DNA from 4 places in the Hymenobacter ruber genome. Region 4 is predicted to be linked to each of the others. Evidence: riboswitches for the same ligand, from Rfam matches in the RefSeq annotation. Region 4 holds a riboswitch; each other region holds the start of a gene.

Region 1 (7,344 bases), on a different contig from region 4:
CAGCGCCCCCTCACTCCCACCGCTGCGGAGGGTGAAATTGACCTGGAAGGCGACCTCAGCCGCGTGCGCGATGATGAAGAGCTGGACGCCAACGGTCTGACCACGCATTGAGGGCTATGCGTTAGAAGCGTCTGTCATCCTGAGCGCAGCGAAGGACCTTATCACGTTGGCAACACGCCTGCATGAAGCCGCTCAAGCGTGATAAGGTCCTTCGCTACGCTCAGGATGACAGACGCCCTTAACTCTTAACTTCCTCCTGCGTCAGCCGCAGCTTGCTATTTTTCTTCCCGTAGCCGAAGTAGATAACCATGCCCAGCGCCAGCCACACCACCAGGCGCAGCCACGTTTCCCAGGGCAGCGAGGCCATCATCACCAGGCACACCACGATGCCGAGGATGGGCACCACCGGCACCCAGGGCGTGCGGAACGAGCGCGGCGCATCGGGGTTGGTGCGGCGCATGATGAGCACGCCGAGGCACACCATCACGAAGGCCAGCAGAGTGCCGATGCTCGTCATTTCGCCCACTACCGAGATGGGCACGAAGCCCGCAAACAACGCAATGAACGAGCCCAGCAACAGGCTGGACTGAAACGGCGTGTTGAACTTGGGGTGCAGCCGCGAGAACACCGGGGGCAGCAGTCCATCGCGCGACATCGAGAAAAACACTCGCGACTGCCCCAGCAAATCGACTAGAATAACCGACGTGTAGCCCACCAGAATGGCCAGAATCACGGCCGAGGACAGCCAGGCGTAGGGCGTTTTCTCGATGGCAATGGCCACCGGCGCGGCGCTGTTTTTGAACTCCGTGTAGTTGGCCAAACCGGTCAGCACGTGCCCGAACAGCACGAACAGCACCGTGCACACCGCCAGCGAGCCAAGGATGCCAATGGGCATGTTCCGTTGCGGGTTCTTGGTTTCCTGCGCCATGGTGGCCACAATGTCGAAGCCGATGAAAACGAAGAAGATAACGCCCGCCCCGCGCAGAATCCCACTCAGCCCGAACTCGCCGAAGGTGCCCGTATTGGCCGGGATGTAGGGTTGGTAATTGGCAGGGTCGATGTAGCGCCAGCCCAGCGCGATAAACACCAGCACCACGGCCACCTTCAGGGCCACCACCAGCGCATTGAACCACGCCGAGCCTTTGGTGCCGCGCGTGACGATGGCCGTGATGGCCAGCACAATGAGCATGGCCGGCACATTCACGTAGCCGCTCACGGTACTGCCATCCGCCAGCGTAGCCGACTCAAACGGCGACATCACCAGTCGCGCCGGAATGTGCAGCCCGTACTTCCCGAGAAATTTGATGAGGTACTGCGACCAGCTGATGGCCACCGTGGCCGCGCCCACCGAGTATTCGAGCACCAAGTCCCAGCCGATAATCCAGGCGAACAGCTCGCCCATGGTGGCATACGAATAGGTGTAGGCCGAGCCCGAAACAGGCACCAGCGCCGCAAACTCGGCATAGCACAGCGCGGAAAAAGCACAGCCCACGGCTGCCACGATGAAGGAAATGGTAACGGCCGGCCCCGCGTTATTGGCCGCCGCGATGCCGGTGAGCGAGAACAGGCCCGCCCCAATGATGACCCCGATGCCGATGGCAATCAGGCTCACGCCGTTCAGGCTGCGTTTGAGGGTGTTCGCCCCCGTTTCGGCGGCTTCCGTGCGGAGCAGCTCCAGTGATTTTTTCAACATAACAGATGGAAACGCGCCACGCCACCGCTCCACCCGGAGCGGCCATGCCGCAAAGCAAAAAGCCCGTAAAAAGGAATGAAACCGCGCCGGCCGTAGCCTCAGCTACGCGGCGCTACTGCCCGAAATCAACAGCAACAACAGCCCGCAAACATCCGGCCCATTGATAACAAACGGGCACGAAAAACACCAGAAAAAGCAATCGAAGCAGCGGAAACGGCAGGCACGGCAGTTGTTTTTATATGGTCAGGAATTGGCACCGGGCCGCGGTTGCGGGTGGTTGCCGGCGCGTCGTCGAGCCTGTCTCTCAGCGCCTCTGTATAAAAACAATCCTTCCGGGAGGAGGAATTGATGGGGCAAAGGTAAGGCCGGACGGGCCAAAAGCTCTAACGCGAAACCTCACCCCCGGCTCCTCTCCACTGGGAGAGGGGAGTTGCAACGGCGCTATAATGCCTTCCTCATAAAGCAAAAAAGGCCCTGACTCGATTGAGTCAGGGCTTTCTTGAACATTGTCGGCGGGCTTCTCTCTCCCTTATGGAGAGGGGTCGGGGGTGAGGCTTTACACCAAAGGCCGTTATTTCCGCAGGGCCACGCGCACACCGGCCATCAGCCAGCGGCCGGGCATCTGGGCCCCCAGCAGGTCGGAGTATTTCGCATCGAATAAGTTCTGGGCCTGGCCCACCACCCACAGGCGCTCGGGCAGCAGCGCCACGTCGAGGCGGCCGTTGATGACCACGTAGTCAGGGGTGAGCTGGGCGTCGTTCACGGCAGCGCTGGGCACGGTGTTCTGGCTGGCACGCTGCTTATACACCCCGCCCAGACTGGCCGTGAAACGGCGGTGTACCAGGCTCAGATTGCCGCTGATGAGCTGCCGGGCCACGTTGCTCAGGTATTGCGACACGATGCTGCCGTCCACGTTCAGGTGAGTGTAGGTGTAGCCCACGCTGCCTTCGAGGCGCAGGCCTTGGCTGAGCTGGGCGCGGGTGCTGGCTTCAAATTCGAGGCCCTGCGTGCTCACGGCAAACAGGTTCTGGGCGTAGCGATAGGTGCTGGCCGGGTTCAGGTTGGTGAAGCCGCTGCCGGCCTGCACTTCGGTGCCGGGCGTGGCCACGTAGTCAATCAGGTTGCGGCCGTAGCGGTTGAAGTAGGTGCCGCGCAGCACGAGGGCCGGCAGCGGGTGGAAGTCCAAGCCGCCTTCGTAGCTCCAGGTGCGCTCGGCTTCGAGGCCGGGGTTGCCCACGTTGAAGCCGTTAGGCACGATGCCGGGCCGGATGGCCGAGTTGTACTGCTCGGTAAAATTCGCCGCCCGGATAGCGCGGCCCACGGCGGCGCGCACGGTCAGCTTCTCGCCCAGCAACTGGCTGGCCGTGAGCTGGGGCAGCACTTCGGTGCCATAGGCCCGGTCGTGGTCGAGGCGCAGGGCGGCGGTCAGGTTCAGGCCGGCGGTGGGCATGAGGCCGGCCACGGCAAATGCGCCCTGGTGCCACACGGCGTGGTCGCCCCGGTCGTTGCTGCGCACGCTGCGGCGGTCGGCCTGGCCGCCCAGGGTCAACTGCACCTTGTCGGAAAAGCGCAGCTGGTGCTGGCCCTGCACGTTGAGGTAGTGCATGAGGTGGTCGCTGGCCGCCGAGGTAGGCGTGTACACGTAGTAGTCGGTGCTGCTGGTGCCCACCAGCTGCAATTCGGTGCGGGCGCGGGCGCTCCATTCGTAGCGCAGCTGGCCCTGGTACCAGTCGCGCGAGGTGGTTTCGCGGGCGCGGTCGCCGGCATTGGTGGTATAGAAGTTCTGGGCGTTGTAGTCGCGCCGGTCGAAGCTGGCGCGGGCGGCGGCGCTGAATTTGGGGCTGATTTGGTAAGCGCCCGAAAGCGAATAGGTGTTTAGCTTGAAATCGTTGCGCAGGCCGCCGGGAAGGTTCAGCAGCTGGCCACTGGCGGTGTTGTTGAGGATGCCGCCGGCCAGGCGCAGTCCTTTGTCCTGGCCATAAAAGCCCGCGTTGGTGGTTTTCAAATCGTACTCGCCAGCCATAAACGTGCCGCCGATTTCCACGCCATCGGGCCGGTGGGTGGCCGCAAATGTTTTGGTGACGATGTTGACGAAACCGCCCACGGCATCGGGGCCGTAGAGGGCCGCGCCGGGGCCGCGCACCACTTCAATCTGTTCAATTTCGGCCGGCGTAATAGGTAGGTAGCCCGCGAAGTGGCCCGTGAGCGGGTCGTTCAGCCGCATGCCATCCAGCAGAATCAGCACCTGGTTGAAGGTGGAGCCGCGCAGGGTAATGTCGGCCTGGGTGCCGAAGTTGCCCCGGCTTTGCATCTCGATGGCCGGCAGCAGACGCAGCAAGTCGTCGAGCGAGGCCACCGGGTACTGGCTGAGCGCGCGGCCGGGCACTACGGTCACGTAGCGGCCGGTCTGGCCGGCTACCTGGTCGAGGCGGGTGCCGTAAACGGTGACTTCGTTCAGGGCACGGGTGCTGTCGGCCGGGGTGCTTTGCGCGAGGGCGTTAAAGGTGAAAAAGGTGCAGAAAAGTGGGGTGGCGTAGTGCGTGAGTCGCATTCATTGGTGGGTTGGTGGGGATGCAAAGCTACGGTAGGGCTTGTAGCGCGGACTTTGTAGTCCGCGGCTCGCTGCCCCGCAGCGAATGATTACCGACTGCCATCGCCCAGATATTCTGCGTTTTCGCATTCGCCGTAGCGCAGCGAGCCGCGGACTACAAAGTCCGCGCTACTTTCGCCTTCGCGTCAGGCAACGTTGCTCACGCCGCCGTGTCCTTCGCGCGAAATCCATTTTCACTCACCCGAAGTTTCTCTATGAAGCACCTTTTCGCGCTGGGCCTGCTGAGCCTGGCGGCATCCACGCCGGCTTTCGCGCAGGCTCCCACCCCGCCCGCTGCCAAGCCCGAATCTCCCTACCGCGCCTCGGCCACCAAAGTCAACGACCTGGTGCACACCAAGCTCGACGTGCGTTTTGACTATGCCAAACGCCACCTGCTGGGCAAAACCTGGATTACCCTCAAGCCCCACGCCTACCCCACCGACTCGCTGCGCCTCGATGCCAAGGGCATGGACATCAACGCGGTGGCCCTGATGAATGGCACCGCGCAAACGCCGCTCAAATACGATTACGCCGATGGCATGAACCTGCGCATCAACCTCGGCCGCACCTTCAAGCCGGGCGAGGAATACACGATTTACATCGACTACGTGTCGAAGCCCGACGAGCTGAAAGTGAAGGGCTCGGCTGCCATCACCGATGCCAAGGGCCTGTACTTCATCAACCCCGACTCGACCGTGAAAGGCAAGCCGGTGCAAATCTGGACGCAGGGCGAGACCGAAGGCTCGTCGGCCTGGTTCCCGACCATCGACCGCCCCAACCAGAAAACCACCGAGGAAATCTCGATGACCGTGCCCGCTAAGTACGTCACGCTCAGCAACGGCCGGATGGTGAGCAGCACGCCCGCCGGCCCCGGCCTGCGCACCGACGTGTGGAAAATGGAGCTGCCGCACGCGCCCTACCTGTTCATGATGGCGGTGGGCGACTTCAAAATTTATAAGGACACCTGGCGCGGCAAGGAGGTTAATTATTACCTCGAGCCCAAGTACGCGCCCTTCGCCAAGCAGATTTTCGGCAACACGCCCGACATGATGGAGTTCTACTCCAACCGCCTCGGCGTGGAGTATCCGTGGAATAAATACAGCCAGATTGTGGCCCGCGACTACGTGAGCGGCGCCATGGAAAACACCACCGCCACGCTGCACGGCGAGCAGGTGCAAATGACCGACCGCGAGCTGATTGACCGCGAGTACGGCTCCGAATCGGTGATTGCGCACGAGTTGTTTCACCAGTGGTTTGGCGACTATGTGACAGCCGAAAGCTGGTCCAACATCACCGTGAACGAGACGATGGCCGACTTCTCGGAAGGCCTCTACGCCGAGCACAAGTACGGCAAGGACGCCGCCGATGCTCACTACTACCGCTACCTGCGCCGCTACCTGGCCAGCCCCCGCGATGCCGCCAAAACCCTCGTGCGCTTTCACTACGACGAGCAGGAGGAGGTTTTCGACCTGGTGAGCTACCAGAAAGGCGGCGCTATTATGGATATGTTGCGCACCTATCTGGGCGACGACGTGTTCTTTGCCGGCCTCCAGAAATATCTTAAGGACAATGCCCTCGGCAATGGCGAAGCGCACCAGATGCGCCTCGCGTTTGAAGCCGTGTCGGGCCAAGACCTGAACTGGTTCTGGAACCAGTGGTACTTCGCGCCGGGCCACCCCATCGTAACCATCGACTACGCGTGGGATGCGGCCAAAAAGGCCGAAACTGTGACCGTGAAGCAGACCCAGACGGGCCAGACCTTCCGCCTGCCCTTCACCATCGACTACTACGTGGGCGGCAAGGTGATGCACCAGCCCGTGAACATGACGGAGGCCACCCAGACCTTCACCATGCCCCTTTCGGCCAAGCCCGACCTGGTGAACGTGGACGCCAACAAGAAGACGCTGTGGCTGAAAACCGACAATAAAACCGCCGCCGAATACGCCTTCCAGTACGCCCACGCACCCCTGTTTGTGGACCGCCGCGAGGCTATCGACGCTGCCGCCAAGGACCAGACCATTGCCGCCAACCGCGCCACGCTGCTGGCCGGCATCAACGACAAGTTTTACAACAACCGCCTGGCCGCCGTGGAGGCGTTGAAGCTGGATAATAAGGACGTAGCCAAAGTGGCTGCTCCCGCCCTGCGCAAGCTCGCCGCTTCCGAAAAAGAACCTTGGGTGCAGGCTTCGCTGCTGGGCGCTATGGCCAAGCTAAAGGATAAAAAAGACGAAGCCTACATCACCAAGCAGCTCAACAGCCAGTCGTACAACGTGCAGGGCGCTGCCCTGCGCGCCCTGGCCGCGGTGCAGCCCGCTCAGGCCCTGAGCCGCGCCAAAGCCCTCGAAGCTACTGCGCAAGGCTCCGTAGCCCAATCCGTAACCGAAGTGTATGCCAAGGCCGGCGGCCAGGCCGAATGGGCCTTCGTGCGCGATAAGTTTGACGCCGCCCGCCCGCAAAACAAGTTCAGCATGATGGAGCCGCTGGCCACCATCACCGGCCGCCTCGACGATGCCGCTTCCATCAACGAAGGCATCACCCGCCTCAAGGACTTGGGCATCAAATACAAAATGTATGGTGCCGACAAACCGGTTTTGAACTATCTGCAAGGCATTGCCAAAGCCCAGGCCGGCCGCCCGCAGGCAGCCAGCACCCAGCAAGCCGTCGACCAGGCTGTGGCCGCCGTGCAGGCAGCCAAGTAGCCGCGTGACGTACTTCCAGAATGCAAAAAAGCCCTGCCGCAATGTGCGGCAGGGCTTTTTTGTGGGTGGTTGGTAGGTAATCGGGGAAAACGAAAGGATTGGAGCGAGCCTATTTCTTTTCGGCTACGGCTTTTTTATCACCCACTACTTCCTTTGCCGGGTCGTGCTTGGGGCCTTCGTAGGAATTGGCATCTTTATCAGGCGCGGAGCTCACCGCCTCGGTCGCGTAGATGTGCTCCATTTCGTTTATCACGTCGTCGCCGTCCACGTTCAGGTCTTTGAGCACGCCGTCGGCAATGTCGTACACGAGGCCGTGCAGGCGGGGCGGGTTGTCGCCGCGCATGGCGTTCTGGATGATGTTG
Region 2 (7,344 bases), 750 kb from region 4:
ACGCAGGTTATCATAGTGCCGGCCACAATGTGGTTTTTCTGCGCGAAGGCGGTGAGCTGCTGGCGCAGGTCGTCGCCGGGGCGCAGGCGCAGGGCGTAGGTTTTGAGGGCGGAATGTGGGGCGGCGGGCACGGGGGCCGGGGTTTGGGCCAGCGCGGAGGTGGCCAGCAGGGAAAACAAGAGAACGAGGCGGGTCGACATTACCCCAAAGAACGTCATGCTGAGCGCAGCCTGACGTTCTCATTGCATTCTCTTACCAGTTACTTGCTGAACCGCACCGTTCCGTAGCGCACTTTGATATTCACATTGCCGGCTCCCCGGGCCGGGGCGGCCGCCCCGAACGTGCCCAGCACGTCGCTGGTTTGCGGTCCGTTTTCCTGCGAGAGTACGCGAACTAAGTTTTTATCGACCAGCAGTTGACCTTGCTCGGTGCTCACATCGAAGCGGAAGGCAGGCGTTTCGGCAAAGCCCAGCCGGATGGTGCTGAAACCGCCGTCGAGGTTCACCTGACGGAAGTTGGCGCCCATGTCGCGCACCACAAAATCGGGGCAGTAGCGCAGGGCCATGTCGAGGGCTTCGTCGAGTTTTTCGATGGTGAAGCGCGAGTAGCCCGACGAGCCGCGCAGGTTGCGCACGGTGCCCAGGGCCACGTCGCCGTACTTGCTGTGCACGGTCAGGTCCTGCACCGTTCCAATGTCCACGTCCGAATAATTGTTGCGCAGGTCCACCGTCGTGCCCGTGTCGAGGCGCAGCTGGGCGTAGCTGGCATCAATGCTGGCGCGGCTGGCGAAGGCAATGCGGCAGTCGCCGTTGCCGATGCGGATGAGGTTGCGGGGGCCTTCGAGGCGGGCGGTGCGCAGGGTGCCGTATTCCACGGCCAGCTCGGTGGGGCCGCTTACATCGCCAGCCAGGGTCACTTCGCCGAAGTTGTTGTAGATTTTCAGGGCAGTGGTGCGGGGCAGCCACACGGTGTAATTCACCTCGTAGCGGCAGCCACCGGCCCGGCCGCGCAGCGCGGGGCCAAACTGCGTGCTCACGGCCACGCCGCCGGTTTTGGCGTCGTAATCAAGCCACTGCACGCCCAGCGCATCAAGAATCTGGCGGGCGCCGGCGTCGCTCTCCGAGCGCGCCACCAGCTCGGCATCCACCTTTATTTCCTTCTTATTCCAGGTATTGATTTGCACCCGGCCGTAGCGCGTATCGAGCGAAAACGGACGGCCGGTTTTCGGCACCACGTAGCTGCGCACCAAGTGGCGGCGCTGCTCTACCTGCAGGCTGGCGCTGCCCTGCCCGTCGGTTTGGTCCACCAGCGGGTTCTGCTGCGCCTGGGGTTGCAGCTGATTCTGTTGCTCGGGTTCCGGCTCCGGACCAAACAAAGCAGCTTCGGCGCGGCGCGCTTCGGGGGCAAGAATATTGATGGCCACGCCGTGGCCCACCACTACCCAACGGGTCTGGCGGTCCTGCGCCTGAACGCTGCGCGGGCTCAACAGGCCCAGCAGCCCGCCGCACAGCACCAACAGGCGGCCCATTCGGAAGCCCATGTCATGGTTCATTCGGCCTGGCGCCGGCTATCGGCCAGCACGTAAGAGCTATTGTTGGGCGCGGCCTGGGCGTTGTTGCCGAGGTTCAGCTGCCGGTCCAGAATATCGAGGCGGATTTGCAGGTTGCGGTTCATGGCCGTGAGCACGGCATCGGGCTGCGGGTGGTGCAGCAGTTGCTGCTTGAGCTCGCGGTAGCTGGAATCGAGCGAAACCAGCTCGTGCTGCCAGTCGGCGTTCATGGCGGCCATGCCGGGGCCACTCAGCTGGCTCAGCTCGGTTTGGCGGCGGGCCAGTTGGTTGGTGTAGTAGGCTTCCATACCGCGCACGGCCCGTACCAGCTGGCTATCGGCCCCGGTGGTGTGCTCGGCGGCGGTGAGAGAAAGCGGGTTACCGCCCTGATATAGGGCCGCGTCGGGTTCATTGGCGGCGCTGCCGAGCGTGGCGACCGGCGCGGCAGCCGCGGCCGTTTCGGGCGCGGCACTGCGAGACTTCCAGGCTTCGCTGGCCCCGGCGGCGAACACCAGCAGGGCCAGAGCGGCCGCTACGCCGTAGCGCTGAAACCAGCGGAGACGAGCTTCGGGCTGAGCAACGGGAACCACAACGGCCACGGGTGCCACAAACGGCACTTCCACAGCCTCGGCCACGCGCATGGCCGGGATTTGGGGCGCGGGCGTGGCGGCGTTGAGCTGCTCCTCCAGCGCGGCCCAGAGGTCGGGGCGCGGCTCGTGGGTGTCGAAATCGGCGCGGTGCCGCTCGACGAAGGTTTCAAGGGAATTATTTTTCTTGGTATCCATGAATGAGTAGCAGACGCACGGTTCGTCCAGGTTCAGGGCGGGCCACGGGGCTATACGAAAACCGCGGCCGGGCGAAAACGGATGAAGGGTAGTGAACGGTTAAACGACTAGTGATAACGGATAAAAACTTAGCTAAGGCCGCGCTGGGCGGCTAATTCGCGCAGCCGAACCCGTGCCCGGCTGTACTGCGATTTGGAAGTAGATTCGGAAATGCCCAGGATGCCGGCGATTTCGAGGTGGTCGTAGCCCTCCAGCAAATACAGGCTGAGCACCACGCGGTAGCCGTCGGGCAGCTCCTGAATGCAGCGGCGCAGCACGTCGGCGCGGTAGTGCATATCGGCCTCGTCCTCGGGCGAGTGCGCGGCGGATTCGGCGGGTTCTTCGTGGTGCTGCTCGCCCAGCGGCACCAGCGCCAGCCGCCGCTGCCGCAGGCAGTTGATGCTTTTGTTCACCACAATGCGCTTCAGCCAGGCCCCGAACGACGAGTCGCCCTTATAGCCGCTCAACTCCCGAAAAGCACTCAGAAACGACTCCTGAAGCACATCTTCGGCCTCGGCATAGTCGCCGGTGATGCGCAGGGCGGCGTTGAACATGGCCTTGGAATAGCGCCGGTAAATTTCGGCCTGGGCCTGGCGGTCGTTGAGGCGGCAGCGCTCCACCAGTGGGGCGTTGATGTCGACGTAGGCGGAGTGGGCTAGGGCTTCCATGCAGAAAACGGGGTATTAGAAGTGCTTAAGCAACCCATAGACCACGCGGCAGGTTCAGGGGTTGCACGGCAAATTACGCGGCGAATGCACGGCCGCCAAACCTTTTGCGCAGCCGGCAGTTTCATCTCCGCGAAACAAAATTTTGGCATTTCGCATTTTCGTCCTTTACATTTGCCCAGCAACCCTCGTTTGGGGCGCTATTCATTTTTATACAGAGGCGCGGAGAGACAGGCTCGACGAAACGCCGGCAACCCCCATCCGTTGGAACGGTGCCAAGTCCTGACATATAAAAACGCCGTGAGCACATCCACCAATCCCCGCCTGCACTCCGCCACCCTCGCCGCTTCGCGCCGAATGTGCTGTTGCATGTGCTGTTCTCTGGCCGCTATGCCGGGGAAGATTGCTGGTTGTTGAACTAGGGCTTCTCTTCCGGCGGCCGTTGCGACGGCCACCCCGCTATCCCTTTTGTGGTGATTGATTCATTGCGCGACGCGTAGCGGGTTTTTGCGGCCTCCACGGCCCAGTTTGGTTTTTTCTGCGGAGAAAAACTCCCCTTCCCATCATGGCATTACCCCTTGAAAGTCAGGTTGCTGACCTGCGCCGCTACCTGCCCGAGTGCTCAGTACCAGAAACGCTGGCCCTGCTGGCCGACCACTTCCCCGGCCGCGTCTCGTTTTCCACCTCCTTCGGCCTGGAGGACCAGATACTCACACATTTCATCTTCGAAAACGACCTGCCCATCCGGGTGTTCACGCTCGATACGGGCCGCAATTTCCAGGAGACTTATTCGACCTGGAACAAGACCTTGCTGCGTTACGAAAAGCCCATCGAAGTCTTCGCCCCCAACGGCGCGGCCATTGAGGAGCTGACCCGCCAAAAAGGCCCCAACAGCTTCTACGAGAGCATTGAGAACCGGAAAGAGTGCTGCAACATCCGCAAGGTGGAGCCGCTGACGCGGGCGCTGGCCGGCCAGCAGGTGTGGGTAACGGGTATCCGCGCCGAGCAATCGCAGAACCGCCAGACCATGCACCCCGCTGAGTGGGATGCCGGCCACGGGCTCATCAAAGTGCACCCGCTCTTCGGCTGGGCCTGGGCCGAGTGCGTGGCCTTTGCGCAGGCCAATGGCATTCCGGTTAATCCGCTGCATAACAAAGGATTCGTGAGCATCGGCTGCGCGCCTTGTACCCGCGCCATTGCGCCGGGCGAGGACTTCCGCGCCGGCCGCTGGTGGTGGGAAGATGCCGCTGCCAAGGAGTGCGGCCTGCACGCCACCGCCGCCCACCAGGGCCTCGACCCGGTGGTGGAGCAATTGCTAGGCTAGGCCCGAACCGATGCGCCAGCGGCAAGTCTGCTGGCACTATTTTCTTCCCCAAAGGCACCGCGTGCGGGCCTTATCCCACCCACCTCTTCCGGTTTTTCAATTTCGTCCGATTTTTTCGGACCATGACTTCCTATGCCAATGCCAACCGCTGCTTATCTCGATTACCTCGACCGTCTGGAGGCCGAAGCTATTCATATCCTACGTGAAGTGGCCGGGCAGTTCGAGCGGCCTGCACTTTTGTTTTCCGGCGGCAAAGATTCCATTGCCCTCACCCGACTGGCCGAAAAAGCCTTCCGTCCGGGCCGGTTCCCGTTTCCGCTGGTGCACATTGATACGGGCCACAACTTCGAGGAAATCATCAACTACCGCGATGAGCTGGCAGCGCACCTGGGCGAGAAACTGATTGTGCGCCGGGTGGAGGATACCATTCGGGAGCGCGGCTTGCATGAGCCGGGCGGCAAATACCCCAGCCGCAACCCACTCCAAACCTACACGCTACTCGACGTGATTGAGGAATTCGAGTTCGACGCCTGCATCGGCGGGGCGCGGCGCGATGAAGAGAAGGCCCGCGCCAAGGAGCGCATCTTTTCGGTGCGCGACGACTTCGGCCAATGGGACCCCAAGCGCCAGCGGCCGGAGCTCTGGAACATCTACAACGGCCGCATCCAGAAGGGCGAAAACGTGCGCGTGTTCCCCATCTCAAACTGGACCGAGCTGGACGTGTGGAACTACATCCAGCGCGAAAATATCAAGCTGCCAGACATTTACTTCTCGCACGAGCGCCAGTGCGTGGTGCTGCCCAGCGGCCAGCTCCTGGGTTTCAGCGAACACCTGAACCTGGACGAAACCGACGAAATCGTGAACCGCCGCGTGCGCTTCCGCACCGTGGGCGACTCCACCTGCACTGCTGCCGTGGAAAGCGACGCTTCTTCCGTGGACGACATCATCCAGGACCTGTTGCTGGCCAAAGTGAGCGAGCGTGGGGCGACGCGGCTGGATGACAACCTCTCCGAAACGGGGATGGAAGACCGGAAGCGCAACGGGTATTTCTAAGGTTGGTGCTTGGTTTCCGGTGCTTGGTGCTTGGCTGTTCTAATGCCACACAAAGCCCCGGATTATCAACCGAGCGCCAGAAACCAAGCACTAAAAACCAAGCACCAAAAATGGACCTTCTCCGATTTATCACCTGCGGCAGTGTTGACGATGGCAAAAGCACGCTCATTGGCCGTCTGCTTTATGACAGCGACTCCGTTTCCCTTGATGTACTGGCAACGCTGGAAAAGCGCCGCGCCACCACCGGCGGCGATGTTGATTTGGCGCTGCTAACCGATGGCCTGAAGGCTGAGCGCGAGCAGGGTATCACCATCGACGTAGCCCACAAATACTTCACCACGCCGCGCCGCAAGTTCATCATCACCGACGCGCCGGGCCACGTGCAGTACACCCGCAACATGGTGACCGGCGCGAGCAATGCCGACCTCGCCATTGTGCTCGTGGATGCCCGCCAGGGCGTAATTGAGCAGACCCGGCGGCACACGCTGCTGGCCTCGCTGCTGGGTATTCAGCACTTCGTGCTAGCCGTGAACAAGATGGATTTGGTGGGCCACGAGGAAGTTGTTTTCCGCAACATCGTGGCCGATTATCAAGCTATTGCCGAGCAGTTGCGGTTGCCGAATGTGGTAGCCATTCCGCTCAGCGCGCTCAACGGCGACAACGTGGTGCGCCGCTCGAACTGCTTGCCTTGGTACCAGGGTCCCAGCCTGCTGGAACACCTCGAAAGCGTGCCGGCCGCCATTGATGCCAACCCGAATGAGCCCCGCTTTCAGGTGCAATATGTGATTCGGCCCCAGACGGAGGAATTGCCCGACTACCGGGGCTACGCCGGCCGGATTCAGAGCGGTACTTACCAGGCTGGCGACCGGGTGCGCATCTGGCCTTCGGGCTTGGAAACGGTGATTGAGGCCATTGAGGTGAACCAGCAGGAAGTGGCCGCCGCCAGCGCCCCACAAGGTGTGGTGCTGCGCCTGCGCGACGACGTGGACGTGAGCCGGGGCGATACCATCGTGCCCACCGCCGCCCATCCGGCCGTGGTGCGCGAGCTGGAAGCCACCCTGTGCTGGATGGATGAGCGGCCCCTGCGTGCCGGCCGCAAGCTGCTGGTGCAGCACCACGCGGCTATGGTGAAGGCAGCCGTGACCACCATCCTGCAAAAAACCAACATCGAAACCTTCGAAAGTCAGGGCACCGACGAAGCCCGGCTGAACGACATCGTGCGGGTACGCCTCAAAACCGCCCTACCCCTGGTGGTGGACGAGTACCGCCAGAACCGCGTGACGGGCGCCTTCATCCTCGTCGATGAGCAGACCGGCGCAACCCTCGCCGCCGGCCTTGTCGCCGCCACCGACCCCGAGTATTTCACGGACGAAGTGCTGGCCGAAGCGGCTTTTTCCATCTAGCATTTGATACCCATCATGGCTGATTCCCCTCTTTTCCTGCCTCGCCTGACCGTTGTAGGGGCCGGGCCCGGCGACCCGGACCTCCTGACCCTGCGCGGCGCCAAAGCCCTGGCTGCGGCCGATGTGGTGCTGTATGATGCGCTGGCGAATGATGCGCTGCTGGCTCACGTTCGGCCCGGTGTGCCACTGATTTTCGTGGGCAAGCGCAGCGGTTTTAAGGCTTATACCCAGGAAGGCATCAACGACCTGATTGTGCAGCAAGCCTACCGCCACGGCCACGTCGTGCGGCTGAAGGGTGGTGACCCGTTCGTATTTGGGCGGGGCCGCGAGGAAATGCTCTATGCCGAAGCCCACGGGCTGGCTGCGGACTACGTGCCGGGTATCAGCAGCGCGGTGGCGGCGGCGGGCAGCGTGGGCATTCCGGCCACGCACCGTGGCCTGAGCGAAGGATTTCGGGTGCTGACGGCTACCACCGCCGACGACCAGCTTTCCACCGCGTTGCTCGAAGCCGCTCAGACGCCCAGCG
Region 3 (7,344 bases), 340 kb from region 4:
TCGTCCCACGGGCTGCGGAAGGAGGTGGCCATCCGCGCCGGCTGCCGGTTGGTCACCAGGTATTCCAGCGTGTCGCGGGTGAGGAAGGGCAGGTCGCAGGCCAGCACCAGCCAAGCCGCGTTGGGGTCGGCCTGGAAGGCGGACAGGATGCCACCCAGCGGGCCGAGGTTCAGGAAGGTATCGGGCAGGGCGGTGAGGCCGGCGGGCAAGTCGGCGGCCTGGTCGGGGCGCACGGATACGCGCACGTCGGGGCAAAATTCGGCCAGCAGCGCGGCGGTGTGCTGGCGCTGGTCGAGGCCGTGGTAGTGCAGGGCGCCTTTGTCGGTTTGCATGCGCTCGCTGCGGCCGCCGGCCAGCACGAGGCCGCGCAGCACGGGCACCGCCAGCTGGTACCACTGCCGGATGAAGGCTGCTATTTTGGCCGTGTCAGCCAGCGGCAGCACGGGCGGCAGCGGGGCGGCACTGAGGTGCTCCAGCAGCACGGCGGGCAGCTCGGTCTGGCCTTCGGCGAGGAGGATGAGGCGCACATCGGTGAGGCGGTCGAGCTTCTTATCGAGCGGCTTGCGCGGGTCGACGATGACGACCTGCTGGCGGGCACGGAAGTGGTTGCCGTTCACCAGCACCACGCTTTCGTGGGCCAGCAGCTCGGGCTGCGAGAACTTGTCCAGCGCCCGCGTCAGGTTGAGCTGGCGATAGGTGATTTTATCAACCAGCTCAGCCGAGAGGCCATTATCGGCCACGTAAGGCACCGGCTTAGCAACGGCACCTGCTGTTTCTTCGGCGGCGGCCGCGTCGCCGGCGGCGTGGTCGGCATCCACGTAGGCCACGCGCAGCTGCGGGGCCAAATGCGGCAGCAGTCGGGCCACCAGCGTCTGAATATCGCCGCAGGGTGCGCCCAGAATGGCCAGCTCGTGCCGGCCGAATTCGCCCACGTCGGGCCGGGCCAGGGCGGCGTGCTTGGCCCGCTTCACGGTTGAGTTTGGTAGACTATCCATGTCGGAATTTACGAATTTTCGGCGCGATGGAAATCTTTTTTGCCGCCGGTTTTCTCGATGAGCTGCACGCCTTCGATGGAAATGTCGTGCGAAAACGCCTTGCACATGTCGTAGATGGTGAGGGCGGCCACGGTGGCCCCGGTCAGGGCCTCCATCTCCACGCCGGTGCGGCCCGTGACCACGGCGGTGCACACCACGCGCAGGGCATCGGGGCCATCGGGCTCGATGGTGATGCTGCAATCATCCAGCCCCAGCGGGTGGCAGAGGGGAATGAGGTCGGCCGTTTTTTTGGCCCCCATGATGCCCGCTAGGATGGCTGTGTGGATGACCGGGCCTTTGTGCGAGGGCATTTCGCCGGCCTGCACGCGGCTCAGCAATTCCTCGCCCAGCACCACGCGGCAGTGGGCGCGGGCCACGCGGCGGGTGGGCGTTTTGGCCCCCACATCCACCATCGTGGGCTGGTTGGCGGCGTTGACGTGGGTGAAATTCTTGGTCAGCATAAGGTGTAGAGACGTGCGAATGGGCGTTGAAAGTAGCGCGAAGTTTTAGTTCGCGTTTTCGCACCGCCGGTTGGCTTGCGGGGGCGCGAACTAAAAGTTCGCGCTACGGCCCTTTGTTTCGGCGCAAACTATTGGGTCCGCTACCCGTTTTCTACCCAGCACCGGGCCAAAACGCCCCCGGCAAACCCGCCGCGCAGACCAATCCGCGCCGCCTCCATCCACCCCGATTTTTATCATGACCAATACCGCATTAGTAGTGGGTGCCAGCGGCATCATCGGCAGCAACCTGGCCCAGGAACTGCTGGCTAATAACTGGACGACCTACGGCCTGGCCCGTCGCCCCGACACCAGCATTGCCGGCCTGCAGCCCGTGGCTGCCGACCTGATGGACGTGGCCAGTCTGGAAGCCGCCCTGGCCGACATTCGGCCCACGCACGTGTTCATCACCAGCTGGATGCGCAACGACACCGAAGCCGAGAACATCCGCGTGAACAGCGCCATGGTGCGCAACCTGCTGGCCGTCCTCGGCCCCAAGCATACCGTGCAGCACGTGGCGCTGGTAACGGGCCTGAAGCATTACCTGGGGCCGTTTGAGGCCTATGTGAGCGGCGGCGTGGCTCCGCCTACGCCCCTGCGCGAGTCGCAACCCCGCCTGGCGCTCGACAACTTTTACTACGCCCAGGAAGACGAGGTGTACGCCGCGGCCGAGCGCGACGGCTTCACCTGGAGCATCCACCGGCCGCACACCATTATCGGCAAGGCGGTGGGAAATCTGATGAACCTGGGCACCACGCTGGCCGTGTACGCCAGCATTTGCAAGGCCACGGGGCGGCCCTTCCGCTGGCCCGGTTCGCAGGCGCAGTGGGACGGGCTGTCGGACGTGACCGATGCCCGCGTTATCGCCAAGCAATTGGTGTGGGCCGCCACCACCGAGGCCGCCCGCAACGAAGCTTACAACGTGGTGAACGGCGACGTTTTCCGCTGGAGCCAGCTGTGGGGCCGCCTGGCCGGGTGGTTCGGCGTGGAGGCCGTGGGCTTCGATGGCAGCATTCACCCGCTCGAAGCCGAAATGGCCGGCGATGCCGAACTGTGGCGCGAAATCGCCACGAAGAATGGACTGGCCGAGGCTGATTTGAGCCGCCTGGCCTCGCCCTGGCACACGGATTTGGACCTGGGCCGGCCCATTGAGGTGATGACCGATATGGCCAATAGCCGCAAGCGCGGCTTCACCGTGTTTCAGAGCACGGAGGACTCGTTCTTTGATTTATTTGCGAAGCTGCGCGAAGACCGGCTGATTCCGTAGGGCGGCTGTGCTGGCAGAACGTCATCCCCAGAACGTCATGCAGAGCGCAGCGAAGCATCTTTACCGCAGTAGTAAATCCTTGCGATTGGATTAGTATTGAGGTAAAGATGCTTCGCTGCGCTCTGCATGACGTTCGTATTTAACGCTTAACTCCCTCCCATGCTCACCCCCGCCGAAGCCACCGCCCGCGTCCTCGCCACCGCCCGCCCGCTGCCCGCTGAAACCGTGGCCCTGCCCCACGCCGCCGGCCGCATCTTGGCCGAAACCCTCGTGGCCGACCGCGACTTCCCACCCTTCAACCGCGTGGCGATGGACGGCATTGCGGTGAGCCACGCGGCGTGGGCGGGCGGCCAGACGGAATTCGACCTCGCCCACACCCAATACGCCGGCGAGCCCGCCCGCCCGCTACCCAGCCCGCGGCAGGCCGTGGAGGTGATGACCGGCGCGGTGCTGCCCGCCGGGGCCGATGTGGTGGTGCGCTACGAGGACATTTTGCTGCACGACAACCGCGCCCGCATCCAGATTCCGCCGCCCGATGCGCCCGGCGTCAACATCCACCACCAAGCCGCCGACCGCCGCGCCGGCGATGCCCTGCTATGCCCCGGCACGCGCCTCGGCCCCGCCGAGCTGGCCGTGGCCGCCACCGTGGGCGCGGCCGAAATAGCCGTGCTGCGCAACGCCCGCGTGGCCGTGGTGAGCACCGGCGACGAGCTGGTGGGCATCGGCGCTACGCCGCTGGCGCACCAGATTCGGCGCTCCAATGTGTATGCCCTGCAAGCGCTATTTACCCAGGACGGGGCCGATGTTTCGCTGTTTCACCTCTCCGATAACGTGGAAGAGCTGCGCGTGGGCCTTACCAATATTCTGGCGGCGGGCTTTGATGCCGTGGTGCTGAGCGGAGCCGTGAGCAAGGGCCGCGCCGACCACCTGCCGGGCCTGCTGCGTGAACTGCACGTTGAAGAAATCTTCCACGAAGTGCAGCAGCGGCCCGGCAAGCCGCTCTGGTTTGGGGCGCGGGCCGGCGGGCCGGTGGTGTTCGGGCTGCCCGGCAATCCGGTGTCCACCTTCATCACGGCCTGCCGCTACGTGCGGCCTTGGCTGCGCGCCGTGCAGCAGCCCGAAGGCGCGGCCGAAAATGCTGTTATTGAAGCTCCGCTGCCGGCCGTGCTCACGGTCGATATCACCTTCAAGCCCCAGCTCACGCACTTCGTGCCCGTGCGCCTGACCGTGAACGCGGAGGGCCGCCGCCTGGCCACCCCGCTCCGCGTGGGCGGCTCCGGCGACATGCTGGGACTGGTAGGGGCCACCGCGTTTCTGGAGCTGCCGCCGGAGCCGGCCGTGTTTGCGGCAGGCAGCGTGTGGCCGGCGTGGGGGCTGTAGGTTGTAGCACATGATTTAGCTTGTGCTCGGCATGGCACCTCCGGTCGACTGGCTTCCAAAGACCTAAAAACCTGGGCTTCCGCCCTACGCCAGCAGCTGCCGCAGCCGCAGGTGTTGCAGCAGCATAATGGTCTTGCCGTCCTGGATTTCGCCGGTTTTCACCATGGCAAGAGCTGCTTGCAGGGGCATTTCGAGCACTTCGATTTCCTCTTCCTCAATGCCGCCACCGGCGTGCTGCTCGGTGGCCGCCGAGTATTCGGCCAGGTAAAAAAACAGGCGCTCCGTGACCGAACCGGGGCTCATGTAGGCCTCCATCACCTTCTCGACGTGGGTGAGGCGGTAGCCGGTTTCCTCCTCCGTTTCGCGGATGATGGCCGTGTCCGGGTGGTCATCATCGAGCAGGCCGGCGCAGGCTTCGATGAGCATGCCCGTGGGGTTGCCGTTCACGAAGGTGGGCAGGCGGAACTGCCGGGTGAGGATGACGTGGTCGGTGGCGGGGTCGTGGAGCAGGATTACCGCCCCGTTGCCCCGGTCGTAGGCCTCGCGCGACTGGGTTTCCCAGGTACCGTTTTTGCGTTGGTAGTCGAAGGTGATTTTGCGCAGGGTAAACCAGTCGTCGGACAAAGTTTTCTGCTCGCGGATGCGGATTCGTTCGTTCATACAGGGGAGGCAAATGCTCGTGGTTGAGAACAAGTAACGACGCGGTTTGGCAAATCGATACCGCAGCGCACCATCGGCGAAAAGCCAGCCACCCGCCTGTTGTGCCCGCCGCCGCCTTCCTGGCCCGGTACTGCGCAGCCGGCCCGGTGGGACTTTTATAGCCCCTGCTTCCGCTTGCGCTACAAGCCCCATTCCGTTGTATCTTCGCCCTACGCTGCTATCCAGAAAGACCGAGGGAACGGGCCCGATGACGTCTTGGCAACCTACCGCGAGTAGGTGCCAACTCCCGTTTCACCGCCGTTTTTGGTGAAAGAAGATGACAGCCGGAACTGTGCTTCCCCGCACGGGTTTCTTTCTGGATACGCGCTTGTACGCTGCTATACCGAATCCGAAAGAAATGTCCACTGCCACCCTCGCCGCCCCCTCTCCTCTTCCCGAACTGCTCCGCCAGCGCCTGTTGATTCTCGACGGCGCGATGGGCACTATGATTCAGCGCCACCCGCTGACCGAAGAGGATTTTCGCGGCACCCGCTTCGCCGACCACCCCAAGCCCCTGCGCGGCAACAACGACCTGCTGAGCCTCACCCGGCCTGATATTATCAAAGGAATCCACGCCGAATATTTCGCCGCCGGGGCCGATATGGTGGAAACCAACACCTTCTCAGGCACCACCATCGCGCAGGCCGACTACGGCCTGGAGCACGTGGTGTATGAGCTGAACTACGAGTCGGCCCGCCTGGCCCGCGAGGCTGCCGACGAGTACGCCACGCCCGAGCGCCCGCGCTTCGTGGCCGGCGCCGTGGGCCCCACCAACCGTACCGCCTCGCTTTCGCCCGACGTCAACCGTCCCGGCTTCCGCGCCGTGACCTTTGATGAGCTGGCCACCGCCTATCTGGAGCAAGTGCGCGGCCTCGTGGATGGCGGCGTGGATACGCTACTCATCGAAACCATCTTCGACACGCTGAACGCCAAAGCCGCACTTTATGCGGTGCAGAAGTTCTTCGACGAAGGTGGCCGCGTGGTGCCCGTCATGATTTCGGGCACCATCACCGACGCCTCGGGCCGCACCCTTAGCGGCCAGACGGTGGAGGCTTTCTGGAACAGCATCCGCCACCTGCCGCTGCTGAGCGTGGGCCTGAACTGCGCCCTCGGGGCCGACCAGCTCCGCCAGTACGTGCAGGAGCTGAGCCGCATTTCCGACGTGCATATTTCGGCCTACCCCAACGCCGGCCTGCCCAACGCCTTCGGCGGCTACGACGAATCGGCCCAGGAATTTGCCGCGCTGGTGGAAGAATACTTGAAGGAAGGCATCGTGACGGTGGTGGGCGGCTGTTGCGGCACCACGCCCCAGCACATCGCCGAATTGAGCAAGCTGGCCGAGAAATACCAGCCCCGCCAGCTGCCCACCGAGCAGATTCCCTCCACGCGCCTAAGCGGTCTGGAGCCGTTTACCATCAAAGAGGAAAGCCTATTCGTGAACGTGGGCGAGCGCTGCAACGTGACCGGCTCGCGCGCCTTCGCCCGCCTCATCCGCACGGGTGCTTATGAAGAAGCCCTGGCCGTGGCCCGCCTGCAGGTGGAAGAAGGCGCGCAGGTGCTCGACATCAACATGGACGAGGGCATGCTCGATTCGGAGCAAGTGATGACGACTTTTCTGCACCTCATTGCCTCGGAGCCCGACATTGCGCGGGTGCCCGTCATGATTGATTCCTCGAAGTGGAGCGTGCTCGAAGCCGGCCTGAAATGCGTGCAGGGCAAGAGCATCGTGAACTCGATTTCGCTGAAAGAAGGCGAAGAGGCCTTCCGCGAGCGCGCCCACACGGTGCGCCAGTACGGGGCTGCTGTGGTGGTGATGGCCTTCGACGAAAACGGCCAGGCCGACTCACTGGAACGCCGCATTGAAATCTGCCAGCGTAGCTACGATATTTTGGTGAAGGAAGTGGGCTTCGACCCATCCGACATCATTTTCGACCCCAATATCCTGACCGTGGGCACGGGCATGGACGAGCACCGCAACTACGCCCTCGACTTCATCGAAGCCGTGCGTTGGATTAAGGCCAACCTGCCCGGCGCGCTTACCAGTGGCGGCATCAGCAACATCAGCTTCTCGTTCCGCGGCAACGACGTGGTGCGCGAGGCCATGCACACGGCCTTCCTCTACCACGCTATCAAAGCCGGCCTGGACATGGGCATCGTAAACCCCGGCCAGCTCGGCGTGTACGATGAAATCGAACCCCACCTGCTGGAGCTGGCCGAAGACGTGCTCCTGAACCGCCGCGCCGACGCCACCGAGCGCCTCGTAGAATTTGCCGACACGGTGAAGCAGAAGGACAAGGCTGAAGTAAAAGCCGACGAGTGGCGCAGCCTGCCGGTGCAGGAGCGCCTGTCGCACGCGCTGGTGAAGGGCATCACCGAATTTATTGACGAAGACACCGAGGCCGCCCGCCAGGAGCTGGCCCGCCCGCTGGATGTGATTGAAGGCCCGCTAATGGCCGGCATGAACGTG
Region 4 (7,344 bases):
TGACCGATAAACCCCTCGCTCCCCTGCCCGAAGACGACGCGCATTTTTTGCAGCGCTTGCAGCCCTCGCGGCTCATTCTGCCCGTCGTGATTGGCCTGAGCGTGGTGGGGTTTATGTTCTGGCGCAGCTACAAGCCCGGCGACCTCACTCCCCTGGCCCACGCCCGTTGGGAGTGGCTGCTCGTGACGCTGGGGGTGCTGCTGGCCCGCGATTTTGGCTACATCTACCGCATCCGGCACATTGCCGAGCGCGAGCTGAACTACCGCCAGAGCCTCGACGTGATTATGATTTGGGAATTCGCCTCCTGCGTGCTGCCCTCGGCAGTGGGCGGCACGGCGGTGGCTTCGTTTATTCTGAACAAAGAAGGCATTCCGCTGGGCAAATCCCTGGCCTACATCATGGTTACGGCCCTGATGGACAACCTGTACTATGTCATCATGGTGCCGCTGGTAGTGCTCATCGCGGGGGCCGGGCTCTACCCGCATGAGGCCATGCAGGGTGCATTCATCGCCACGCTGCGCATTGCGTTTGTTATCAGCTACGTGGCCGTCACGGCCTACGCCGGGCTGATGCTCTACGCCATTTTCATCAACCCGAAATCGGTGCGGCGGCTGCTGGTGCGGCTGTTCTCGTTCCGGCTGCTGCGGCGCTGGCAGCGCTCCGCCTACAAGCACGGTCAGGGCATGATGGATGCGTCCATCCAGCTACGCGGCAACCCCGCCATTTATTGGGTGCGGGCAGCGGCCAGCACCTTCTTCGTCTGGACGGCCCGCTACCTCGTCATCGGCTGTCTCATCGCTGCCTTCGTGCCGATGGATGCCGACACCTTCCTCTTCATTTTCGCCCGCAACCTCACCTACAAAGTGCTGCTGCTGCTGGCCATCACGCCCGGCGGCGCGGGCATTGTGGAAGGCGCGTTTCCCACGTTTTTCGGCAAGTTTATCGGCACGGCCACGCTCACCAGCTTCATGGTGCTGCTGTACCGGGTGGTCACGTACTACCTCTATCTGGTGCTGGGCACCATTTTCCTGCCGCGCTGGGTGGCGCGAGTATTCGCGAAGCGGCCGGCCGGCGCGGCGCACCGCATCGCCAGGTAAGCACCACAAAAAAAGCCCCGAACCAAGCTGGTTCGGGGCTTTTTCTTAGCTGAGTTCCGAAAAGATTACTCGGCTTCGAGCATCAGCGCGGCCCCGTCGGCCGACTTCAGCGTGAGCTTTTTGTCGGTCAGCGTTTCCACGGCGAAGGTGTTGCTGGTGGTAGCGCCGTCGGGCGTCAGGGTGATGGTTTTGCCGGCCTGGTCAAACGTATATTTGCCCGAAACCGCGCCGCTCGCCCCGGTCATGTTGTAGGTGCCGTTGGCGAAGATGCGCAGTTCTTCCTGCTTCTGGGCGTCGGTTTGTTTCACTTTGTCGCCAGCGGTATCGGTTTCCTTGGCGGTTTTCCACACCTTGCTATCGGTGCCGTACAGCATATTCACGCCCTCCACTTTGCCTTTGTCGTTGCTGCACGAGGCGGCGAACAGCGACACAAGCAGCAGCAAGCTGGCGAAGTAACGGAGCGAAAAAAGGGACTGGAGTTTCATGTGCACAAAGGGTAATGGTGAAAGAATGAAAACATGACGCACGGGGTGCGGCCTCGTCGGCTTACGACGCAGACGCAAAAGAGTTTAGAACGAAACCCCGCCTAAACTTGTCCGTATAGCAACCCGGTCGGCCCGCCCGCAAGCGTTTCCGGCAGAATTTATCTCTCCATTTAACTTCACCGAAACCATGGGACTCTTCGATTTCATCAGCGACAAAGGCGAGCAAAAGCCCGTAGAGCCCGCGGCTAAGCCGTCGGCCGGCGGCACCGATTTTTTTGGCAACGCCAAACCCGAAGCAGCCGGCAACACGTATACCGTTGTTAGCGGCGATTCCCTCTCGAAAATAGCCAAGCACCACTACGGCGATGCCGCCAAGTGGCACCAGATATACGACGCCAACAAGGCGCTCATCGGCGACAACCCTGACCACATCGAAGTGGGGCAGGTGTTGACCATACCTAGTCTCTAGGTACTTTTTTGCAGAAAAAAGGTGAGAAAAGCCACTCTGTTTCAGGGTGGCTTTTTTGCGTTTGGGGGGGTGAAATAGGCGGTCGTATTGACTACACCGCATGTCATCCTTCGCTGCGCTCAGGATGACAGACGATTTTGGCGCTGCCGAAAAAATATTTTCGCCCACTCGCTTGCCCATCTCAAAAATCCTGCTCTACCTTTGCATTACCAACCCGGTACTCCCCGCTAACGGTGGGCAGTTTTCAAGTTTTATACAGAAGTGGCGAGAGACTAGGCTCCGTGACCCACTGGCAACCTTCGCAAAACGAAAGGTGCCAATTCCTACCCAACCGCAGCTCCGGCCGCGCTGGGACAGATGATTCGAGTGCCATGGAAAATCCCTCACATTCTGCTTTTTTTCGCCCGTCTGCTCCGGCTGCTTTGTGCGCCGTAGGGTCGGGTTTCTTTGTTCCGGCCGCAGGCCGTAACGTGGCCGCACTCACTTCGCAGCGAATGCGAATGTGCTGTTGCCGCCCGTGTTGTTGCTAAGCTGATTCCGGCTTAGAACCCCTCCCCCCACTCTTCTGGATTTTTTTGGTGGCCCCGTGGGTCTGCCGCGTGCGCTTTCGGGCCTTCGCGGTGGGTTTGGGCCACGCCGGCAGCACGGGCTATTTCGGGGAGTTTTGGCGCTAAAAAAGGCCTTTTCAGGACCGCGGCGCACCTTTTCCAATTGTCATTTCGGTTTTTCAAAATTTCAAAACCAACCCCATCATGTCTGTTCAGCCCCAACACTTCGAAACCCTCCAACTCCACGCCGGCCAGCAGCCCGACCCCACCACCGGGGCCCGCGCCGTGCCGCTGTTCCAAACCACCAGCTACGTGTTCAAGAGCGCCGAGCACGGCGCGAACCTGTTTGCTCTGAAGGAATTCGGCAACATCTACACCCGCCTGATGAACCCCACCACCGACGTGTTTGAGCAGCGTGTGGCGGCCCTCGAAGGCGGCGTGGCGGCGCTGGCTACCGGCTCGGGCCAGGCGGCCCAGTTCATTGCCCTCAACAACATCCTGCAGGCCGGCGACAACTTCGTGAGCACGGCTTACCTATACGGCGGCACCTACAACCAGTTCAAGGTGGCATTCAAGCGCTTGGGCATTGAGGTACGCTTCGCGGATGGCGACAATCCGGCTTCATTTGAGGAGCATATCGACGAGAAAACCAAGGCCATTTATTTGGAAACCATTGGCAACCCCAGCTTCAGCATTCCGGATTTTGAAGCTATTGCGGCCATCGCGAAGAAGCATGATTTACCACTGATTGTGGACAACACCTTTGGGGCGGGCGGCTACCTGTTCCGGCCCCTGGAGCACGGCGCGCACATTGTGGTGGAGTCGGCTACGAAGTGGATTGGCGGGCACGGTACCAGCGTGGGCGGCGTGATTGTGGACGGCGGTACCTACGACTTCGGCAACGGCAAATTCCCGCAGTTCACGGAGCCGAGCGACGGCTACCACGGCCTGATTTTCAACGACGTATTTGGCAAGGGCGGGCCGTTTGGCAACATCGCCTTCATCATCCGGGCGCGGGTGGAAGGGCTGCGCGACTTTGGGCCGGCCATCAGCCCGTTCAATTCCTGGCAGTTGCTCATCGGCCTCGAAACCCTGAGCCTGCGCGTGGACCGCACCGTGGAAAACGCCCTCAAAATTGCCACTTGGCTCGAGGAGCACCCGCAGGTGGAGAGCGTGAACTACCCCGGCCTGCCCAGCAGCCCCTACTACGCCATCGCCAACAAGTACCTGAAGCGCGGCTTCGGCGGCGTACTCTCGTTCCGGGTGAAAGGCACCAAGGAAACAGCCACACAATTCATTGATAACCTGAAGCTCATCAGCCACCTGGCCAATGTGGGCGACGCCAAGACGCTCATCATCCAGCCCTCGGCCACTACGCACCAGCAGCTAAGCGAGGAGGAACAACTGGCCGCCGGCGTCACGCCGACGTCGCTGCGCCTGTCGGTAGGCATCGAGCATTTCGACGATATCAAGGCCGATTTGCAGGCGGCGTTTGATGCCATCGGCAACACGGCCAGCCTGCCGACCGAAGGCGAAGAAGTGGGCGAGCCCGAGCTGGAGCACACCCAACCACTGGAAGCTTAGTTGGTAGTGGTTAGTGGTGAACGGTTAGTGGTCAATGACAATCAGCCGCTACAACTTACCACTAACCGTTCACCACTAACAACTACCAAAGTATTGCCGTCAGCGGGCCACCCCTGGCGGGTCGGTGCCAGTCTCGCTGGCGGCCGAGTTTTATCGCAGCTTTAGAATCAGTGCATCGGCCCGGGCCTCTTCCGTGATGGGAGGAGATATGGGAGTGAGAAACTATTGCGCCGGGCCGGTTCGCTGGTTCTGAAGCTGTGCTATTGTATTGAATTATGCCAACCCAAGTATTTGAACTGCCCGACCTGACGCTGGAAAGCGGCGAAACCCTGACCGGGGCGCACGTGGCCTACCAGACCTGGGGCCAGCTCAACGAAGACCGCGACAACGTGGTGTGGGTGTGCCACGCCCTCACGGCCAACGCTGACGTGCTGGCCTGGTGGCCGGGCCTGGTGGGCCCGGGCTGCTACTACGACCCCGCCGACTGGTTTATCGTGTGCGCCAACGTGCTGGGCTCGTGCTACGGCAGCACCGGCCCGCTCGATGCCGACCCGGCTACCGGGCAGGCGCGTTTCCAGCGCTTCCCGCTGCTGAGCATCCGGGACCTGGTGCAGGCCCACGAGCTGCTGCGCCAGGACCTGGAGCTGACGGACATCAACACGCTGATTGGCGGCTCGCTGGGCGGGCAGCAGGCGCTGGAGTGGGCCGTGCAGCGGCCCGATTTGTTCGACCATCTCGTGGTCATTGCCACCAACGCCCGGCATTCAGCCTGGGGAATTGCTTTCAACGAAGCCCAGCGGCTGGCCATCGAGGCCGACCCGACTTATGCTGCCGGCCAGCCCGGTGGGGGCGATGAAGGCCTGCGGGCCGCCCGCGCCATTGCCTTGCTCAGCTACCGCAGCTACTCGGCCTACGGCGAAACCCAGACCGACCCCAACGACGATGAGCTGCTGCGCGAGCACCGCGCCAGCACCTACCAGCGCTACCAAGGCGACAAGCTGGTGTCGCGCTTCGATGCCTACAGCTACGTTTCATTGAGCCGGAGTATGGACACGCACCACCTGGGCCGCAACCGGGGCGGCGTGCCGGCGGCCCTGGCCCGCATTGGGGCGCGCACGCTGGTGCTGGGCATTACTTCCGATGTGCTGTTTCCGCTAACGGAGCAGCGGGAGCTGGCGGCCCATATTCCCGGGGCGATGTATGGCGAGCTGGACTCGCGCTACGGGCACGATGGTTTCTTACTGGAAACAGCGGCCATCACGCACTTTCTGGAGCTGTTCTACGCGCCCACGTTCGTGCATTAAATTTCGCAAACTGCCATTGCGATGCCTGGAGTCACTTTCAAGCTGTGCACATTGGCACAAACCTTCCGGCAACAGTACAAGCAGCAACCCGGCAGTACAAGCCTGCTCGCAAAGGCACAAAACACCGATAGCTGGTACAAATAGCTCGCCTGTTCGGAGCTGTGCCCCGCTATCCGCAACGACTTATCAATGAATCATTCTGAACACCCCTTGCACCTGGGCCTGATTGGCTTTGGCTGCGTGGGGCAGGGCTTCTACGACATTATCCAGCAGCAGCCCGGCCTGGGGTTGGCCATCACGCGCATTGCCGTGAAAAACCCCACCAAGCCCCGTTCGCTGCCCGCCGAGCACTTCACTTACCGCGCCGATGACCTGCTGCACGACCCCACGCTGGACGTGCTGGTGGAAGTCATCGACGATGCGGCCGAGGCATTTCGGCTGGTGAGCGCGGCCCTGCGCCAGGGCCGGCGCGTGGTAACGGCCAACAAGGCCATGCTGGCCCGCCACCTCGCCGAGCTGGTGCAGCTGGAGCAGGAGTTCGGCGGCGCGCTGCTGTACGAGGCGGCGGTGTGCGGCAGCATTCCCGTGGTGCGGACCCTGAGCAGCTACTTCAGCCACGAGCCGCTGCGGGCGGTGCGGGGCATTTTCAACGGCTCGTCGAACTACGTGCTCACGCGCATGAGCGAGGAGGGCTCCGCCTACGCCACGGCGCTGGCCGAGGCCCAGGCGCTGGGCTTCGCCGAAACCGACCCGGCGCTGGACATGGGCGCGTTTGACCCGCGCTCGAAGGCGGTGATACTGGCGGCGCACGCCTACGGGGCATTTCTGAACCCGGACGAAGTGCTGAACCTGGGCATTGAGGCGGTGGGCGCGGCAGATATTGCCTACGCCGCCGCGCGGGGCCAGAAGGTAAAGGTGGTGGCCAGCGTGGAGCGCCTGCCCAACGGCCGGGTGGCCGCCCTGGTGACGCCGCAGCTGCTGGGGCCGGAGTCGCCGCTGTTCATCGTGGAGCACGAGTTCAACGGCGTGGTGGTGGAAGGGGAATATGCGGGGCCGCAGTTTCTGGGCGGGCGGGGGGCCGGCGGGCACCCCACCGGCTCGGCGGTGCTGGCCGATGTGCTGGCCCTGCGGCGCGGTCTGCGCTACGGCTACGCCAAGCGGGCCACGGCCCCGGCCCTGCAGCCCGCCGACGAGCTGGCCCTGGACGTGTACCTGCGCCACCCCGATGTGGGCGTGCTGCGCGAGGTGCTGACCTGGCTGGAGCTGCCCGCCACGTCCCTGCGCACCGACGTACACGGCGTGTACGCCACCGGCTCAGTGCCGCTGCTGCGCCTGCGCCAATGGCGCGACGAGCTGCGCACGGCCGGCGTATTCGTGGCCCGGCGGGGCGAGGTGCGGGCCGTGGAGGCGGTGGCGGAAGGCCAGCTGGCCGCCTCGACGCTGGCCTGAAAAGCCCCGTCCAACAACTTATAGCTGGATAAAAAGAAGGGAGAGACTGGCGCGCCGGGGAGGGCCGGCATCGCATCAATATGCGATACCGCCGCCTTGAAGTAAGCCCGACCTTTGCGGCAAACTTCACGCTCTCCCTTTTTTATGATTGGAAACTTTACCTCCGGCTGCGCGCGGCTGGCCCTGGTGTGGCTGTGGCTGGTACTGCTTGGCACTCTCCCGGCGCTGGCGCAGGTGCCGCCCGGCAATGCCCTGGATTTTCTGCAGAACAGCACCGTGACGACCGGCACCGAGCTGCCGAACTACAACAACAACTTCACGGTGGAAGCCTGGGTGCGGACAGGCAGCGCGCCGCGCTACATTACCACGTTTGTCACCACCGGCGACAACTTCTACCTGGGTATCTAC

Evidence for each region. Region 4 has a riboswitch for S-adenosylmethionine ahead of ACYVM5_RS06780 (O-acetylhomoserine aminocarboxypropyltransferase/cysteine synthase family protein). Riboswitches for the same ligand answer to the same signal wherever they lie in the genome.
Region 1: it holds a riboswitch for S-adenosylmethionine, as region 4 does, so the genes downstream of both, ACYVM5_RS20225 (amino acid permease) here and ACYVM5_RS06780 (O-acetylhomoserine aminocarboxypropyltransferase/cysteine synthase family protein) in region 4, are expected to answer to the same signal.
Region 2: it holds a riboswitch for S-adenosylmethionine, as region 4 does, so the genes downstream of both, ACYVM5_RS03705 (phosphoadenosine phosphosulfate reductase family protein) here and ACYVM5_RS06780 (O-acetylhomoserine aminocarboxypropyltransferase/cysteine synthase family protein) in region 4, are expected to answer to the same signal.
Region 3: it holds a riboswitch for S-adenosylmethionine, as region 4 does, so the genes downstream of both, metH (methionine synthase) here and ACYVM5_RS06780 (O-acetylhomoserine aminocarboxypropyltransferase/cysteine synthase family protein) in region 4, are expected to answer to the same signal.

What each region holds. Positions count from the first base shown of each region.
Region 1 is NZ_BAAGQX010000004.1:2,261,315-2,268,658, forward strand. Features, by position in the region: gene ACYVM5_RS20220 (hypothetical protein) at 1-111, shown strand, start outside; gene ACYVM5_RS20225 (amino acid permease) at 239-1,693, opposite strand; SAM riboswitch class I at 1,926-2,017, opposite strand; gene ACYVM5_RS20230 (TonB-dependent receptor plug domain-containing protein) at 2,265-4,244, opposite strand; gene ACYVM5_RS20235 (M1 family aminopeptidase) at 4,499-6,982, shown strand; gene ACYVM5_RS20240 (carbonic anhydrase) at 7,092-7,344, opposite strand, start outside.
Region 2 is NZ_BAAGQX010000002.1:709,413-716,756, forward strand. Features, by position in the region: gene ACYVM5_RS03685 (PPC domain-containing DNA-binding protein) at 1-200, opposite strand, end outside; gene ACYVM5_RS03690 (hypothetical protein) at 260-1,552, opposite strand; gene ACYVM5_RS03695 (hypothetical protein) at 1,549-2,334, opposite strand; gene ACYVM5_RS03700 (RNA polymerase sigma factor) at 2,463-3,041, opposite strand; SAM riboswitch class I at 3,246-3,334, shown strand; gene ACYVM5_RS03705 (phosphoadenosine phosphosulfate reductase family protein) at 3,604-4,362, shown strand; gene cysD (sulfate adenylyltransferase subunit CysD) at 4,501-5,415, shown strand; gene ACYVM5_RS03715 (sulfate adenylyltransferase subunit 1) at 5,526-6,818, shown strand; gene cobA (uroporphyrinogen-III C-methyltransferase) at 6,834-7,344, shown strand, end outside.
Region 3 is NZ_BAAGQX010000002.1:1,116,970-1,124,313, forward strand. Features, by position in the region: gene ACYVM5_RS05385 (NTP transferase domain-containing protein) at 1-995, opposite strand, end outside; gene moaC (cyclic pyranopterin monophosphate synthase) at 1,004-1,495, opposite strand; gene ACYVM5_RS05395 (SDR family oxidoreductase) at 1,731-2,798, shown strand; gene ACYVM5_RS05400 (molybdopterin molybdotransferase MoeA) at 2,958-4,178, shown strand; gene nudK (NUDIX hydrolase) at 4,263-4,838, opposite strand; SAM riboswitch class I at 5,053-5,161, shown strand; gene metH (methionine synthase) at 5,236-7,344, shown strand, end outside.
Region 4 is NZ_BAAGQX010000002.1:1,456,494-1,463,837, forward strand. Features, by position in the region: gene ACYVM5_RS06765 (lysylphosphatidylglycerol synthase transmembrane domain-containing protein) at 1-1,097, shown strand, start outside; gene ACYVM5_RS06770 (hypothetical protein) at 1,163-1,582, opposite strand; gene ACYVM5_RS06775 (LysM peptidoglycan-binding domain-containing protein) at 1,770-2,051, shown strand; SAM riboswitch class I at 2,300-2,415, shown strand; gene ACYVM5_RS06780 (O-acetylhomoserine aminocarboxypropyltransferase/cysteine synthase family protein) at 2,804-4,183, shown strand; gene ACYVM5_RS06785 (homoserine O-acetyltransferase family protein) at 4,459-5,487, shown strand; gene ACYVM5_RS06790 (homoserine dehydrogenase) at 5,677-6,936, shown strand; gene ACYVM5_RS06795 (LamG-like jellyroll fold domain-containing protein) at 7,081-7,344, shown strand, end outside.